One region of the Lactobacillus sp. C449L genome, then DNA from elsewhere that is predicted to be linked to it. Evidence: predicted binding sites of a transcription regulator. Region 1 holds the regulator's gene; each other region holds the start of a gene.
What was found. The regulator HrcA, encoded in region 1, represses chaperone genes, less so after heat shock. The targets are predictions, from matches to a motif close to TTAGCACTCNNNNNNNNNGAGTGCTAA.

Region 1 (3,190 bases):
TTTAGAAAGATCAACACCATTCTCATCTTTAAAATTCTTGACGAGCCAGTCAATAATCTTATTATCAAAATCATCACCACCAAGGTGAGTGTCACCATTGGTTGAAAGTACTTGAAAGACTCCATCACCTAATTGTAGAACAGAAACATCGAAGGTACCACCACCGAGGTCGTATACCAAAACTTTTTCATCTTCGGCATCTTTATCAAGACCATAAGCAAGTGAAGATGCAGTTGGCTCATTGATAATTCGCTTAACTTCCAAACCAGCAATCTTACCAGCATCTTTAGTAGCTTGACGTTGCGCATCATTAAAGTAGGCCGGAACAGTAATAACTGCTTCAGTAACCTTTTCACCTAAATAATCTTCAGAAAATTTCTTGATATATTGTAAAATCATTGCTGAAATTTCTTGAGGAGTATAGGCTTTGTCACCTATCTTAACTTTATAATCAGCTTCACCCATATGACGCTTAATTGAAGAAATTGTGTTTGGATTAGTAATTGCTTGTCTTTTTGCAACTTCACCAACTTGAATTTCACCATCTTTAAAGGCAACTACAGATGGAGTGGTACGATTCCCTTCTGGGTTAGTAATAATCTTTGGTTCTTTTCCTTCAAGAACGGCAACTGCAGAGTTAGTAGTTCCGAGGTCAATACCGATAACTTTTGACATTAATAATCTTCCTTTCAATTACTGTGCAACAACAACCATTGCTGGTCTTAATGTACGGTCTTTATATAAATATCCTTTTTGTAATACTTGAACAACATGGTCTTTTTGTTCATCAGTTTCAGCTTCAACTGTTTGAACAGCTTGGTGTAAATTAGGATCAAATTTGGCACCTTCAGCGTCAATTTCGCTAATGCCATGATCTTTCATCGCTTTAACTAGAGCATCTAGAGTCATTTGAACTCCCTTTTTAAGCTGTCTTGAAGCATCATCATCAACTTCAGTGTCTAAAGCTCGTTCTAAATTGTCCATAGCTGGTAGAACATCTTTAGCTAGTGATTGCGATTCATACTTTATTAGTTGGGCACGTTCATTATTATAGCGGTTTTGCATATTCTGTATTTCCGCTTGACTACGTAAAAACTTATCTTCCAAGTTTTTCTTTTCTTCTTGTGCCTTTAATAATTCTTCCTTGATTTGTTTCTCAGGGGATTTTTTTTCGTCAGCCATAGTGTCTACTTTAGCTTTTTTACTCGACTTAGATTTTTCTTCAGTCTGTTCTTTATTAAGATCTTTTTCGCTAATATATTTATCCTTACTCACGGCTAACCTCCTTTACTTAAATCTACCATAATATTCGAGTAACTTTTTAGCCAATTCGTTTCTGAAATACTCTAAAAGGCTAATTACTTGCGAATAAGGCATATTGTTAGGGCCAAGTAAAGCGATTACTCCTTTACCATGTGAGCCGACGCTGTACTCTGCCGTAAGCAGACTATAATCTTTTAACAAGTCATTTGACAATTCTGAACCCAGACTAACCCGAATTGGATACTTGCCACCCTGAGAAGTCGCAGTTTCATCCAAAATACTAGAAATCAGATCATTATGGTCAATCAGTTCGTATAATGAGCGCAAACTAGATGCATCGGCTAAAGACGTGTTATTAAGCAAATTAATTTGCCCATCAACATACATCTGTTCACTAGCAGCATCATTAATAACATCTTCTACTAGATCAATTAACTCCGTTGCATGATTATTAGTGAGTCTCTTCCCCAACGTACTATTGAGCAAGGATGGAGTGACTTCATCTAAAGTCTTTCCAACTAACTCATCATTAATCATCCGCACAGCTTTCTCGATTTCATCACCATATACATTATACGGCAAACTATAAACCTGATTATGTACATTGCCGTCACTGGTAACTAAAATTGCCATAATCTGACGACTAAACAGTGGTACAATTCGAAAACCAGTAATAGTTAGAGCACTACTTTCAGGACCTTCGGCAAAAGCTGTATAATTGGTTAAATCAGATAAAATTTTTGCAGCTTCTTGAACAATCTCATTAACTTGATGAAAAGGTTGATCCAACTGACTTCCAATTTTTTCATAAACAGAAGATGGAATCTGCAAAGGTTCAAGCAAGTTATCAAGATAATAACGATAACCTTCAGTTGATGGTACTCGCCCACTCGAAAGGTGTGTTTTTTCAAGCAAACCTTTATCTTCCAAAACAGCCATTTCATTGCGAATAGTTGCACTCGAAACCTTGATTGGCAGTTGATTCATGACAGTCTTAGAACCGACCGGATCGTGTGTCTGCGTAAAATCGTTAATAATTGTTTTTAAAATTAATTCTTGACGTTCGGTCAACATAAACATCGCCCTCACTTTTAGCACTCATACTTCTTCGGTGCTAACAATTATTATGATACTAGCTTTTAGCAGAATGTCAAGCTGAGTGCTAAAAAAATTGTAAATAAATTTAATTGCTGAGTTTTAGCCTTTTTCAGCAAAATATTTCTTTATTTCCAATTCATCTTGTTCCATCTGCTTTTTCAGATCTTTTAAGTTGTCGAACTTAATTTCACCACGGGTATATTTGTACCAAGCAATGACCATATCTTTATCGTATGCTTCTTCATCAAAACCAAACAGATTAGATTCAATAAAGATTTTTTTACTATCATGAATCGTTACATTATAACCGACGCTTGTCATTGACTCGTACCATTGACCATCAATTTTGGTTTTGGTAGCATAAACTCCTACTTTAGGAATAACTTTACTTCCTGTCCATACTAGATTAGCAGTTGGAAATCCAAGCTTATGACCATTCCTGAGTCCATGACCGATAGTTCCTGACATTACATATGGTTCACCAAGCAATTCTTCAGCAAGACCCATATTACCCGCAGTTATCGCTTTTTTGATCTCAGTTGAACCAATTTTTTGCCCCTCATATGATTGCTTGGGAACGTCAACAATCTTGAATCTGTTTTTAGCAAATTTAGGGAAATTAGCCATATTAGCAATATCTCTAGGACCGTATGTATAGTCAAAACCAGCGACAACTGTATCTGCTTTCAACTTCACAATAATATTATCGACAAATTCTTGAGCCGCTAGTTTACGAAATTGATTATTGAAGTGCATCACCACTAAAAAATCAACTCCAAGTTTCTCCATCTTATAAGCTTTTTCAGCTAAATTATCAATATAAGTTACA
Region 2 (3,190 bases), on a different contig from region 1:
CTCTAGTTGCTTACGCCGACTTTGAGCCCTTTTAGTAGTTTTGGCACGAACTAGGTTTTTTTGAATGAAATCTTCGTCTTTTTTGATTTTCTCTTGTTGTTTTTCGTAGGCTTCTTCTTGCTGACGATTACGTAAACTGCGCTCAGCTACATAATCCGAGTAATTACCTTTAAAAGAAGTCAGTTTACCGAATTGTAATTCAAAAATCTGAGTAGCCAAATGATCTAAAAAGTACTGATCATGCGAAACAACCAGAATAGCGCCTGCGTAGCTTTTTAGAAAATTCTCAAGCCAATCTAACGTGTCTAAGTCTAAGTAGTTGGTTGGCTCATCCAATAAAAGTAATGGTGGTTTGCGCAAAAGCAGTTTTACAAATGACAGACGAGTTTTTTCGCCTCCCGAAAGATCACCAATCACTTTTGACCAAGTGCTTTCAGGAAAGTTAAATCCATTCAAGATGCTCTTAATATCTGCTTGGTAGGTATAACCACCTAGTTGTTCAAAATTGAACTGCAATTGGTCATATTGTTTTAAAAGCTGCTTATCGTCAGGTTGATTAGCTATTTGTTCTTGCAATTGATGAATTTGGTTGCCCATTTTAATCAGGGATGCGAAAACAGTCAGCATTTCGTCCCAAATAGTTTTATTTTCATCTAGACCATTTTCCTGAGCAATGTAGCCAACATCAATGTCTTTGTTAATAGTAAATTCGCCATGAGTAGCTTCTTCTTCACCAGTCATGATTTTAAGCAAAGTGGTTTTGCCGACGCCATTTGGTCCAACTAGTCCAATTCTTGCATTTGAATCAATGGAAAAGTTGACATGATTGAATAAGGTAGTGGCACCAAATTGTTTTTCTAAATCGTGTCCTTGTGCAATTATCATATTTTTCACCTAAAAACCATTTTAGCATATCAAACAAAATTACTGCGTACTTGTTTGGCTTGGATTTTAAAAAATCAAAAAATCGTAATCTAAACCGGGCTGATTTTAAGCGTAACAAGATTTTATGGAAACTTGGTATGTTGTTGACCTAAACTCACTGTATCAATAATTCTAAGCTTGTGAAAAAAAGTATTTGCAAATATCATCAACTTATAGGTAAAATAATCTTAACTGATGAATGGAATTCACAAGTTGGAGGCCTTTTAAAAATGGAAAAAATCAAAATACCCACAGCGACAGCTAAAAGACTGCCACTTTATTATCGATATTTAATTATTTTGAATGAAGCTGGCAAAGAAAAAGTTTCTTCTACGGAGCTGTCCGAAGCAGTTCAAGTAGATAGTGCATCAATCAGACGCGATTTTTCTTATTTTGGTGCTCTAGGTAAACGTGGGTATGGTTATGATGTAAAAAGCCTGCTTACATTTTTTAAAAAGATCTTGAATCAGGATACGTTAGCTAATGTTGCCTTGGTTGGTGTTGGTAATTTAGGTCATGCTTTGCTCAACTACAATTTTAAAAGAAGCAACAATATTCGTATTTCTTGTGCTTTTGATATTGACTCAAAAATTACAGGGAAAATCTTAAGTGGTGTTCCTGTATACGAAATGCGAGATTTGAAAAAGCAATTAAGTGACCAACAAATTACGATTGCAATTTTAACGGTTCCATCTGATTCTGCCCAAAAAACAGCAGATGAAATGGTTGAAGCGGGTATCAAAGGCATTATGAACTTTACGCCTATTCGCTTATCGGCACCAGCAGGTGTGCGAATTCAGAATGTTGATCTAGCAACTGAACTGCAAACTTTAATTTATTTTCTCGACTCAGATAAAGGTAAGTAAAGCTATCAATATAACCAATTTAAGTAAATTAGCACTTTGAGCAAAAAAGTGCTAATTTTTTCTTGCATTTTTTTGTTAAAGGGTTTATTATCATATTTGTAAGTTAGCACTTGGTCATTAGGAGTGCTAACCATAATTAAATAGATTTTAAATTAAATATAGGAGGGACAAACGTGTTACAACCAATTGGTGATCGCGTGATCGTAAAAGTAAAAGAAGAAGAAGAAAAGACTGTAGGCGGAATCGTTCTCGCTTCTAATGCGAAAGAAAAGCCAACAGAAGGTGAAATTGTTGCTGTAGGTGAAGGCAGTTATGCTGAAAACGGCACTAAAATCCCAATGTCTGTGGCAAAAGGCGATGTTGTTCTATACGATAAGTACTCTGGCACTAACGTTGAATACGAAGGTGAAAAATTCTTAGTCCTTCACGAAAAAGATATTTTAGCAGTTGTTAAGTAATCAAAGGAGCGGATATTATGGCAAAAGATATTAAATTTTCAGAAAAAGCAAGACGTTCCCTTTTAAAGGGTGTTGATCAGTTAGCTGACACAGTTAAAGCAACAATTGGACCTAAGGGAAGAAACGTTGTTTTGGAGCAATCATATGGCAACCCAGAAATTACTAACGATGGGGTTACAATTGCTAAGGCAATTGAATTAAAAGACCACTATGAGAATATGGGTGCTAAGCTAGTTGCGGAAGCTGCTCAAAAAACTAACGATATTGCTGGTGACGGTACTACTACTGCAGTTGTTTTGACACAAGCAATTGTTCGTGAAGGTTTGAAGAACGTAACGGCTGGCGCAAACCCAGTTGGTGTTCGTCGCGGTATTGAAAAAGCTACTAAGGCAGTTGTTGATGAATTACACAAGGTTAGTCACACTGTTTCATCTAAGGACCAAATTGCCCAAGTTGCTTCAGTATCATCTGCTTCAAAAGAAGTTGGTGACTTAATCGCTGACGCAATGGAAAAAGTTGGCAATGACGGTGTTATCACTATTGAAGATTCACGTGGTATCGAAACTGAGTTGTCAGTTGTTGAAGGTATGCAATTTGATCGTGGTTACTTGTCACAGTATATGGTAACTGACAACGATAAGATGGAAGCAGACCTTGAGAGTCCGTATGTTTTAATTACTGATAAGAAGATCTCTAACATCCAAGACATTTTGCCATTATTGCAAGAAATCGTTCAACAAGGTAAATCATTGTTGATTATTGCTGATGATGTTTCTGGCGAAGCTTTGCCAACTTTAGTTTTGAACAAGATTCGTGGTACATTTAACGTTGTTGCTGTTAAGGCTCCTGGCTTTGGCGATCGTCGTAAAGAACAATTACAGGATATTGCCGCATTGACTGGTGGTACAGTAATTACCGAAGACTTAGGACTTGAATTAAAAG
Region 3 (3,190 bases), on a different contig from region 1:
TCATCTTTAATTCCACTTCTACTTCTTCTCACTGCGCTGCTAACTGCTGAAACTGCTTTGTCTTGACCAACAATTCGCTTGTGCAGATCACTCTCAAGGTTAGCCAAATGTTTAGTTTCATCCCGATTCATTTGGGTAACAGGAACTCCCGTCCAGTTAGAAACAACTTTAGCTACGTCTTCAGGTTGCACTGTCGATTTTTTGCTAGTCGCCTTTTCCAAGCGGTTTGCTAACTGGTCTTGGCGTAGTTGCAAACTATTTTGCTTGTCTTGTAATTCAGCCGCTTTGACAAAATTTTGATTGACTGCGGCATGATTTTTTTGCTCAATCACTAATTCGATTTGCTTATTAATCTGCACTAATTGATTACTTGAACCTTTATTCGAGTGGATTTTTACAGCTGCACTGGCTTCATCAATCAAGTCGATTGCCTTATCAGGAAGATACCGATTTGAGATATAACGGGTTGAAAGATCAATTGCGCTCTCTAATGCTGCATCAGTAATCTTAACATGATGAAATTTTTCATACTTTTGCTTTAGGCCTGTTAAAATTGCTAAAGTTTCGTCGCGCGATGGCTCGTTTAACCGCACAATTTGAAAACGTCTTGCAAGTGCTTGGTCTTTTTCAATATACTTTTGATACTCGTCAAAAGTTGTCGCACCAATAACTTGAATGTCTCCTCTGGCAAGTGATGGTTTCAAAATATTGGCCGCATCAATTGAGCCTTCTGCTCCACCTGCACCAATTAAAGTATGCAATTCATCAATAAACAGAATGATTGTTCCATCTTCAGTAATTTCTTTGATGATTTTTTTCATGCGATCTTCAAATTCACCGCGGTATTTTGTGCCCGCAACCAATCCACCAAGATCAAGCGAAACAACTTGCTTGTCCATCAAATCATGAGGCACTTTTTTGTTTACAATCGCGGAGGCAATTGCTTCTGCCACGGCAGTTTTACCAACACCTGGTTCACCAATTAAAACTGGATTATTTTTATTACGACGCGATAAAATCTCGATAACACGAGCAACTTCACGGTCTCGCCCAATCACTGGATCAATATTGCCATTTTCTGCACGCTCATTGAGGTTTACTGAAACTTGATCAAGCGTAGGCGTATCGCTCGTCGAACTAGTCGGACCACTATAATCAGAACCGTTAAAACTCGACCAGCCATTGCTTTCAGGTTGCTCGTTATTATCAGCATCCTCATAATCTTCGCCAAGGCTGTGGAAAATATCGTTCCGCAGACCGCTAAGATCAATGTTTAAATTACGCAAAATAACTGATGCCAAGATTTGCTCATTAAGAACTAGTCCAAGCAAAATATGACTTGTTTTAATTTTAGCTGAACCTTCACGTTCAGCTAAAGTTCCTGCATACGATAAAGCCATGCTAAGCCGCGGAGACATTTCCATATAAGTTGTTTTGCCAGCCGAGCCGTATCCAGTATAGCGTTCAATTTCTTCACGAATTGCTGTTGGTGTAGCGCCCCAAGCGCGCAAGTTCTTGCCGGCTTCGCCATCAGACTCGATAACCATCGCGAGCAGTACGTGTTCTGTACCAATCAAGCGATGATGAAAACTCTGTGCCTGCTCTCGTGCAATTTCTAAGACTTGATTTGCACTCTTAGTATAAGATTTCTTCATCATAGCACCACCTTTAAAAATGACGTGTTTATACTATAAACTTTTTTGCCAGTTCGTTAAAACAATTTGATTTATACTGCTAAAACATTGAAATCATTATAACAGAGACTATCACTTGACGCGAATTTTCACACTCCAAAACAATAGTTAATATCGAGTTAAAAAATTCAGTAAACGAAATTTTGAAATAAGTAAATCCCAATAATACAATTATAGTTAATTAAAATAAAAATGCCTTAGCATCAACATTTACAGCTAGTTGAAACTAAGACAAATCTGCTTTATCGGGAAAACAGGATTCGAACCTGCGACCTCTACGTCCCGAACGTAGCGCTCTACCAAGCTGAGCTATTTCCCGATCAATAAAAAAACTCACCAAAAGCGGTGAGTTTTTTGTTTAGAGCGGAAGACGGGATTCGAACCCGCGACCCCCACCATGGCAAGGTGATGTTCTACCACTGAACTACTTCCGCAAGACAAATATTATTATAGCAAACTAAGTTGATTTTGCAATCATTTTTGCCAAAAAATTGACCTAAATTCAGACACTGCTTAAAACATAGAACTTTTGCCGGGCCTTTAAAACAATTTTTCAAAATCATAGACAAAATAATTTCTAGTTCATATGATCCACATAAGCAGCAAAGTAATATAATAAATAAAAACATTTTTACGAAGGAAAAAATATGCAACAGAGTTTGGAAAAATTAGTTAAATTGCCAAAAGGCGAATTAGCATTTGGAGATGAACATGTTCAAATGATGATTGACAATGTTGGCAATTTAAATCCGCATGTGCGTGATGACCTCGTTTATACGCTCTTTGCGCGTGGTTTCATGGAAAATGCCTTTACCCAGCAGCAGGAACAAACAGTTATCACTACTTTTATTAAAGAAAAAAAGTTATTTAAAGATATTGCTAAACCGGAAAATGACCGTGTTTTCTTAAGATCATTTAGTGCCTTGCTTGGCTCAGTAATATTGGAAAAAGATAACCAAATGACCATTCTATCTGACTCGCAACGCCAGCAACTTTTTGACTTGAGCATTGATTACTTAAAGCGCGAAAAAGATTACCGCGGTTTTGTTCAAGACAAAGGCTGGGCACACAGCGTGGCCCACGGCAGCGACTTTTTAGCTGCAGCTTTAAGTCACCCCAAATTTCTCATACAAAATCAAAATAAGGTTATGAAAATAATTCCGACGATTTTTAAAAATATGAGTGCACCTTTTGTCGATGACGAAGAGCAAAGACTGGCCTTTGCATTTTACCAAGGTGTCAAAACTGACAAAGTTTCTTCCAGCAATTTCATTAAGCTTATTAATGAAATCGACGACAAAAGATATCAGGAATTGAAAAAAGACGACTTAATTTCGTGGCATAAATTAAGTGCTTGGTTACGACTATTACAAAACTGGTATTACTTCTTTGATTCCGACAAAGATCTACAAGTTGTATTAAAGAAAAAAATCACTAAATACTATACAACAGTAGGGTATAAGTAAATAGATGCTTTTCCTTTACCTTTCCAGCTA
Region 4 (3,190 bases), on a different contig from region 1:
TAAAAACTGATTGCGAATTTTATCAACTTCTTCGTCTTTGGCTTCTTTTTTTAGCTTACGCAAGACTAAGGCATCTTTTTTCAGCTTGTCTTCTAGCGCTTTAGCAAAAGCACTGGTATTATTAGCGTTGAAACTTTCAGGCATTGCATAAGAAGGTACAACACCATATTTTTCAATTAAAGCTGCTCCCATGTGGAAATGACCACCATCGGCTCCAGCGGTTTCTAGAATTGCTCTAACTGTCCGTGAGTTGAGCTCTTCATCAGCGGTGTCCAAAATATGATCATAAAAAATATTAGCCCGCTCAATTTTGTCCCAGAAAAAGTTGTAACTCTGTGAAAAAGTGAAATTCTTGCAATGATATTTTTTGCCAAAGCTATGACGTAAAATATTTAGTGTTGCAAATTCCCAACAACGTCCTGACTGTTGTTGGTTTGTAACATTATCAGTATCCAATTCAGTTGAAAAGACGCGTGTTAATTCACCTTGTACACGTTCATTATATGCGGCCATCAAGACGCCACTTTTTTGAGCAGCACGTGCGACAACTGGGTTTTTTGGATTTTCATTAAAACTGTCGGAAAATTTTTCCAATTCTTGAACAGTAACTTCGTGTCCCATAGATAAGTTCTCCTTTTTAATTTAATTTTAAATTACTTTATATTTTAATCTAAAAGAAAAGCGAGTTCAACACCGAACTCGCTTGAGAGAATTATTTGTATTGGCAACTTATCTTGAACTTCTTGCAATAATAAATAATAAGTTAATCAATTTGAATTGAATTATCGCTTTCTCCAGCACTTTGCTTAGGTAAGGTAATAGTCAATACACCATTATCATACTTGGCATGGATTTCGCTTGCAACTACATTTGGTAATCTAAAACTACGAGAAATGTGGCCTTCGCTTCTTTCCCGATGAATAATGCTGCCGTCTTTTGATAAATCTTTAAATGATTTTCTTGAGCCCGAAACGCTCAAAACTCCGTTGTTGTAGTTTAAGTTGATTTTGTCTTTTTCCATGCCAGGCATGTCAACTTTGACAACATAATCTTTATCATTTTCAACGACATCAGCTTGCATCAGGTTTGCTATATTATTGTTATCAAAAACTTTTCTTGGAAGATCGAACCAGTCATTCATTGCATCAAATAAGTCATCGTGACGATTAATCATATCGTTTGCCATAATAAAAACTTCCTTTCAAATTTGTTATCAATTTTAGTTAAATTTTGTAATGTAGAACTTTCTTTTCTTCATTACACTTATTATTATAGTATCCATATTTTGAAAATGGAAATATTTAGCACTCTTATTTTTTAAGTGCTAAAAATTAATTTAAAAAGCTGGTAAATCAAGAAATTATTTATGTGGAAAACTTTTAAGTAAAAATAAAAAGGAGAAAAATATTGGTTTATTATCAGAAAATGACGCCGGAAGGCTACCAAAAAATTGAGGATGAAATTGCAAAACTGAAAAAGGATCGACCGCGGAGAATTAAAATTTTGCAGGAGGCGCGATCGCTTGGCGATTTGTCAGAAAATACTGAATATACAGAAGCTAAACGCGACTTGGGACATCTACAAAGCCGCTTACGCTATCTTGAAAAGCAGTTGCGGTATGCTGAAATCATAGAAAAAAAAGATGATGGTAAGGTTGACTTAGGCAAAACCGTTACACTCAAATTTGATGATGAAGAAACTGAAGAGTATAAAGTAGTTGGTCGGATGGAAGCCGATATTGCTGCTGGCAAAATTGCTTTTGACTCACCTTTAGGACAAGCAATTATGAAAAAAGAAGTAAATGCAACCGCCAGTGTTGATGCACCAGCTGGAAAATATCAGGTAACAATTATTTCAATTGAATAAATCACTTGATTATTCGAACAAGTGTTTGTATAATTTTTATGCGAACAGAAGTTTGCAATAGGAAGTGAAGGAAATGTACGATTATCGGTATGAACCACACAGCGTAGTGTTTATGATAGATAATAAATCATTTTTTGCCAGTTGTGAGGCACTCGAATTAGGACTCAATCCGATGAAAGCAGTATTGGCAGTGGTATCGCATCAGCCTGATTCAAACTATGGCTCGGGACTAATTATGGCTGCATCTCCTTTAGCTAAAAAGAAGTATGGCTTGTCTAACATTATGCGTGTGCGCGATTTACCAAGCAAAAAAGCAGCCCCCGATTTGCTACTAGTTGATCCTCATATGAACTTATACATTAAACGCAGTATGCAAGTATTAGAAATTTTTCGTGAATTCGCGGCAGGTGAAGACATTCATGTCTATTCAATCGATGAAAGTATGATTGACATGACTAAGTCGTGGCATTTATTTGGAGATGACCCATATTTAGTTGCACGTAAAATTCAGCTGGAAATTAAAAACAAGCTGGGTTTGTATACAACCTGTGGAATCGGGGAAAATCCGTTGTTAGCAAAGCTTGCGATGGATACTTCAGCTAAGCATCGGCAGTCGATGATAGACTATTGGCATTATATTGATGTGCCTGATACAATTTGGAAAATTAATAATCTCGAGGAAGTTTGGGGCATTGGGAAGAGAACGGCAGTGCGGTTACGAAAACTACATATCGATAATATGTATCAATTAGCTCATACTGATCCAGCGATTTTGAAAGCAGAATTTGGTGTGCTTGGAGAACAGCTTTTTGCGATGAGCTGGGGTGTTGATCGGAGCATTATTAGAGAAAAATTTTTTCCTAAAACAAAAAGTTATGGTAATTCCCAGGTTCTAACTAGAGACTATAAAGAACAGCGCGAAATTGAAATTGTTTTGCGTGAAATTGGTGAACAAGTTGGAGCTAGAATTCGCGCTCACAAGGTACAGGCTGGCTGTGTTAACTTGTATGTTAGGTTTTCGATATACCAAAGTGGGCGAAAGCGCAAGGGCTTTAGTGTGCAAAGAAAGATTTGTCCGACTAATAATAATGCTTTGCTAGTCCAGGAGATTTTGGCACTGTTTCGGAAAAACTGGCATGGCGAGCCTATTCGGTCTTTAGGCATTACCTATAGTCATTTGGTTCCAGATACAAGTGAACAGCTGACTTTTTTTGTTCAACCAGCTGAGCAAATTAAAAATAGAACGATTGATCGAACTGTAGATAAAATCAGAAACAAATATGGTTTTACCAGTCTAGTAAAAGCGTCCAGCTTGTTAGCAGGA

Region 2: groES (co-chaperone GroES) is a predicted target of HrcA. The motif match lies at 1,894-1,920, and genes of this name have one in related genera.
Region 3: AC2JF9_RS03655 (ATP-dependent Clp protease ATP-binding subunit) is a predicted target of HrcA. The motif match lies at 1,712-1,738, and genes of this name have one in related genera.
Region 4: AC2JF9_RS04075 (Hsp20/alpha crystallin family protein) is a predicted target of HrcA. The motif match lies at 1,302-1,328, and genes of this name have one in related genera.

The regions. Positions count from the first base shown of each region.
Region 1 is NZ_JBWXGA010000001.1:145,235-148,424, reverse strand. It holds gene dnaK (molecular chaperone DnaK) at 1-675, opposite strand, end outside; gene grpE (nucleotide exchange factor GrpE) at 694-1,275, opposite strand; gene hrcA (heat-inducible transcriptional repressor HrcA) at 1,288-2,337, opposite strand; gene ribF (riboflavin biosynthesis protein RibF) at 2,461-3,190, opposite strand, start outside.
Region 2 is NZ_JBWXGA010000005.1:16,173-19,362, reverse strand. It holds gene AC2JF9_RS07220 (ABC-F family ATP-binding cassette domain-containing protein) at 1-885, opposite strand, end outside; gene AC2JF9_RS07215 (redox-sensing transcriptional repressor Rex) at 1,155-1,790, shown strand; gene groES (co-chaperone GroES) at 1,964-2,248, shown strand; gene groL (chaperonin GroEL) at 2,266-3,190, shown strand, end outside.
Region 3 is NZ_JBWXGA010000002.1:44,857-48,046, forward strand. It holds gene AC2JF9_RS03655 (ATP-dependent Clp protease ATP-binding subunit) at 1-1,655, opposite strand, end outside; tRNA gene AC2JF9_RS03660 (tRNA-Pro) at 1,940-2,013, opposite strand; tRNA gene AC2JF9_RS03665 (tRNA-Gly) at 2,057-2,128, opposite strand; gene AC2JF9_RS03670 (DUF2785 domain-containing protein) at 2,342-3,160, shown strand.
Region 4 is NZ_JBWXGA010000002.1:137,615-140,804, reverse strand. It holds gene AC2JF9_RS04080 (C1 family peptidase) at 1-621, opposite strand, end outside; gene AC2JF9_RS04075 (Hsp20/alpha crystallin family protein) at 764-1,186, opposite strand; gene greA (transcription elongation factor GreA) at 1,408-1,866, shown strand; gene AC2JF9_RS04065 (Y-family DNA polymerase) at 1,940-3,190, shown strand, end outside.